2 regions of the Streptomyces sp. NPDC110618 genome follow, and region 2 is predicted to be linked to the other one. Evidence: riboswitches for the same ligand, from Rfam matches in the RefSeq annotation. Region 2 holds a riboswitch; the other holds the start of a gene.

Region 1 (2,195 bases), on a different contig from region 2:
ACGGCGATCCTGCCGTCCTCGGCCTTGCCGGTGCCGCGGCTCCACTGGGACCAGCCGTACAGCGCGACGGCCATGACGACGGCCTGCTTGCCCGCGCTGCCGCTGAGGTGCCCGTAGAAGGCGCCGAAGAGGACGAGACCGGAGAGGAACTGGACCGGCCAGGTCCACAGCGAGCGCCGGAAGCCGAGCGCGAGGGTGATCAGGCCCAGGGTGTTGCCGATCATGTCCGACCAGATGATGTGCTGGCCGAACAGGACGAGGGCCTCGGAGTTGAGCGTGTTCACCTGGCTGCTCCCAGCAGGCGTTCGACGTACTTGGCGACGACGTCGACCTCCAGGTTGACCGGGTCGCCGGGCTGCTTCACCCCGAGCGTGGTCAGGGCGAGCGTGGTGGGGATCAGGCTCACGGTGAAGTAGTCCGGGCCCGCGTCGACGACGGTGAGGCTGATGCCGTCGACGGTGATGGAGCCCTTCTCCACGACATAGCGGGCCAGGTCCACGGGCAGCGAGATCTTGATGATCTCCCAGTTGTCGGAGGGCTTGCGCTCCAGGACGGCGCCGGTGCCGTCGACGTGGCCCTGCACGATGTGGCCGCCGAGCCGGGCGCCGACCGCGGTGGGGCGCTCCAGGTTGACGCGGGAGCCGACGCCGAGGGCGCCGAGGCTGGAGCGGTTGAGGGTCTCGGCCATCACATCGGCGGTGAACTCGTCGCCCTCGTGCTCCACGACCGTGAGGCAGACGCCGTTGACCGCGATGGAGTCGCCGTGCTTGGCCCCCTCGGTCACGACGGGACCGCGTACGCGGAAGCGACAGGAGTCACCGAGGTTCTCGACGGCGGTGATCTCGCCCAGCTCTTCGACGATTCCGGTGAACACGTCCCGGGTCCTCCTGCCTCAACGGGGCACGGACTCCGGGGCTGTCGACGAACGACAGAGACTGCGGACTGCGACACCGGGGGCGACGCCGGTGAGAATCGTCCCGAAGGACGTGCTCAGCATCGGCGGCGCGCACGAATGCCCGCCCGCCGCGCACTGCCTCCCATCCGGACTTTAACCGTCGGTCCAGGAATTTCACCTGGTCAACCGGCCGCTGGAAGCGGTCGGGTCGCGGACTGTAACCGCCGGTTCGGACTTTCACCGACCCCGGAGTGCGCTGCTTTAGGTACAGGGCCAGTGTGCCACGCCGGGACTGCGTCCATGCGGGCGAAGGCTGTGGGGTGGCTCACAGAAGATCACGCCGAGGCTCCCCGACCACTCCCGCCGAGGCTCCGCAGGCCACTCCCGGCGCATCCCACGGGCCACGCCCGGCGCCCCGCGCATCACTTGAACCCCGAATTGGTCCATACCTATTGACGCATTGGTCTAGTCCTCCCTATGGTCTGCGCAACTTCCGTGGAGAGGAACCGACTTGCTGTCACGCAACCGAGCGAGAACCTCCCTGCTCGCGGGCGCCGCGGCCGTCGCCGGGCTGCTGTTCGCGGGTCTGCCGGCCACCGTCTCGCACGCCGCCGACCAGGAGTCCTGTCGCCCCGACGGGCTCTACACCACGCCCGGCGTGGACGTCCCGTACTGCTCGGTCTACGACACCGAGGGCCGGGAGAAGATGGGCGCCGACCACCAGCGCCGGGTGATCGGCTACTTCACCGGCTGGCGCACCGGCAAGGACGGCACGCCCGCCTACCTCGCCCCGGACATCCCGTGGGACAAGATCACCCACATCAACTACGCCTTCGCGCACATCGACGGCTCGAACAAGATCTCCGTCGGCGCGGACGGCCCCACCAACGCCTCGACCGGGATGACCTGGCCGGGCGTGAGCGGCGCGGAGATGGACCCGGGCTACTCCTACAAGGGCCACTTCAACCTGCTGAACAAGTTCAAGAAGCAGCACCCGAACGTCAAGACGCTGATCTCGGTGGGCGGTTGGGCGGAGACCGGCGGCTACTTCGACGCAAACGGCGACCGAGTGAACTCGGGCGGCTTCTACTCGATGGCCACCAACGCCGACGGCTCGGTGAACCAGGCGGGCATCGAGACCTTCGCGAACTCGGCCGTCGACTTCATCAGGAAGTACGGCTTCAACGGCGTCGACATCGACTACGAGTACCCGACGACGATGAAGGACGCGGGCAACCCGCTCGACTGGTCGGTCTCCAACGGCCGCCGGGCCGGACTGGTCAAGAGCTACGCGGTGCTG
Region 2 (2,195 bases):
GGACGGACGGCGCCCTGGAGTTCGCGGGGCGCGCCGACTTCCAGGTCAAGGTGCGGGGCTTCCGGGTGGAGCTGGGGGAGGTCGAGGCGGTGGTGGGAGCCGTCGACGGGGTGAGACGGGCGGTCGCGGTGGTGCGTGAGGACCGGCCCGGCGACCGGCGGCTCGTGGCCTACGTCGTGCCCGAGGCCGGACGTGGTGTCGTCGGCGCCGAGGTCAGGCGCGCCGTCGCCGGGGTGCTGCCGGAGTACATGGTGCCGTCGGTCGTGGTCCTGGACGACGGGCTCCCGCTCACCGTGAACGGCAAGGTGGACCGGGCCCGCCTGCCCGTGCCCGACCTCGGCGCGGGCAGCAGTGGAGGCGCCCCGCGTGACAGCCGGGAGGAGACGCTGTGCCGGCTGTTCGCCGACGTGCTCGGCGTGGCGCGGGTCGGCCCCGAGGACGGCTTCTTCGACCTGGGCGGCCACTCCCTGCTCGCCGTGCGGCTCGTCGCGCGGATCCGCGCCGAGCTGGGCCACGAGGTGTCCGTTCGGGACGTGTTCGACCGCCCGACCGTACGGGCGGTGGCCGGGCGCCTGGAGGAGCCCGCCACCGCACGGCCCCTGCTCCGGCGGAGGGCGGTCACATGAGCACACGCGATATCGGCCGAGAACCGTTGTTTGTCGATGGCGCGGCCATGGAAGAGCCTGGCGGGGTGCATAGCCCTGTGGCACCATGTGACTGCCACATTCAATCCACACAACGCAAGCGGGGTTCGGTGCAATTCCGAACCGGCGGTGAAAGCCCGCGACCCGGTCGAAGCCATCGACCGGTTGACCCGATGGAATTTCGGGGCCGACGGTTAAAGTCCGGAAGGGAGTTTGCGTGTAGTGGCATTCTGGCGTACACCGGCGCGTTCACCCGGCCGGTGCGCCCTGGGTTGTCGCGCTCTTCCGCTCCCGGCCTCGCTCGCGCTGCGTGCCAGGTCGTGCCGGAAGAGGAGATGGGGATGTTCCCGCTCGAAAGCGTGGAGGAAGCCATCGACACCGTACGGGCCGGAAGGCCGGTCGTGGTGGCCGATGACAATGACCGGGAGAACGAGGGCGACCTGATCTTCGCCGCCCAGCACGCCACCCCGGAACTGCTCGCATTCATGGTGCGCCACACCTCCGGATATGTGTGCGCGCCTTTGACCCCGCAGAACTGCGACCGCCTGGAACTGCCGCCGATGCACGCGGTGAACCAGGACCGGCGCGGCACGGCATATACCGTGACCGTGGATGCCCGCGAAGGCGTCACCACCGGAATTTCCGCCGCCGACCGTGCCCACACCATCCGGCTGCTCGCCGACCCGGCCACCACGGCCGGGGACCTGTGCCGGCCGGGCCATGTGGTCCCGCTGCGGGGCGTCCCCGGCGGCGTGCTGCGCCGCACCGGGCACACCGAGGCCACCCTCGACCTCGTACGCCTGGCCGGGTGCCGCCCGGCGGGTGTGCTGTGCGAGCTGGTCAACGACGACGGCACCATGAAACGCCTGCCCGACCTGCGCCGCTTCGCCGACGAGTTCGGCCTGCCCCTGATCACCGTCGCCCAATTGGTGCAGTACCGCCGCCGGATCGGCGACACCCACGACGGCCGAGACCTGGCCCTGGGCGCCGCCGCCCGGTGACCCGGTTCGCCCCCTGAGCACCGACCCCACTCGCAGCAACGGAGGTACCGTGGAGCTTCACCGCCGCGACGCCGGCCCGGACCGGCCCCAGCGCCCCGACGAGGGCGCGGGCCTGCACATCGCCCTGATGGGCATCGACGGAGCGGGCAAGAGCACCATCGCCGTCGAACTGGCCGACACCCTGCGCGCGGGCGGCCACGAGGTGGAGATCGTCAACTTCAAACGGGCCATGGCGGGAGCCGAACCGGCCACCGCCCAGGTGCTCTCCCATGTCGCGTTCGCGGCCCTGCGCGCCCAGTACGCCGAAGCCGTCCCCGCGGACCCGGCCACCGACCTCGGGGCGCTGCTGGCCCGGGAGGACGACGCGGCGAAGTTCTCCGAGATCGAGGACGGCCTGCGCGCCGTGGACGTCGCCGCGAACCGGGCGCGGCCGCTGCTGTCCTCCGCCGTCCTGGAGATCGTCGGCGGCTTCTGGGTGCACACCTACGTGGCCTCCCGGCTGCGCGACGGGGTCGTGGTCGTCAACGACAGCTTCGGCTACAAGCACGTC

What was found. A riboswitch is a leader RNA that binds a small molecule or an ion and turns the genes downstream of it on or off. The one in region 2 is predicted to bind FMN.
Region 1: linked by a shared signal. The riboswitch ahead of ACZ7L7_RS34910 (riboflavin synthase) and the one ahead of ribB (3,4-dihydroxy-2-butanone-4-phosphate synthase) in region 2 are both predicted to bind FMN.

The regions. Positions count from the first base shown of each region.
Region 1 is NZ_JBVKBN010000032.1:62,217-64,411, forward strand. It holds gene ACZ7L7_RS34905 (nicotinamide mononucleotide transporter family protein) at 1-284, opposite strand, end outside; gene ACZ7L7_RS34910 (riboflavin synthase) at 281-874, opposite strand; FMN riboswitch at 1,024-1,154, opposite strand; gene ACZ7L7_RS34915 (chitinase C-terminal domain-containing protein) at 1,407-2,195, shown strand, end outside.
Region 2 is NZ_JBVKBN010000003.1:171,210-173,404, reverse strand. It holds gene ACZ7L7_RS07340 (amino acid adenylation domain-containing protein) at 1-626, shown strand, start outside; FMN riboswitch at 737-865, shown strand; gene ribB (3,4-dihydroxy-2-butanone-4-phosphate synthase) at 986-1,645, shown strand; gene ACZ7L7_RS07330 (hypothetical protein) at 1,695-2,195, shown strand, end outside.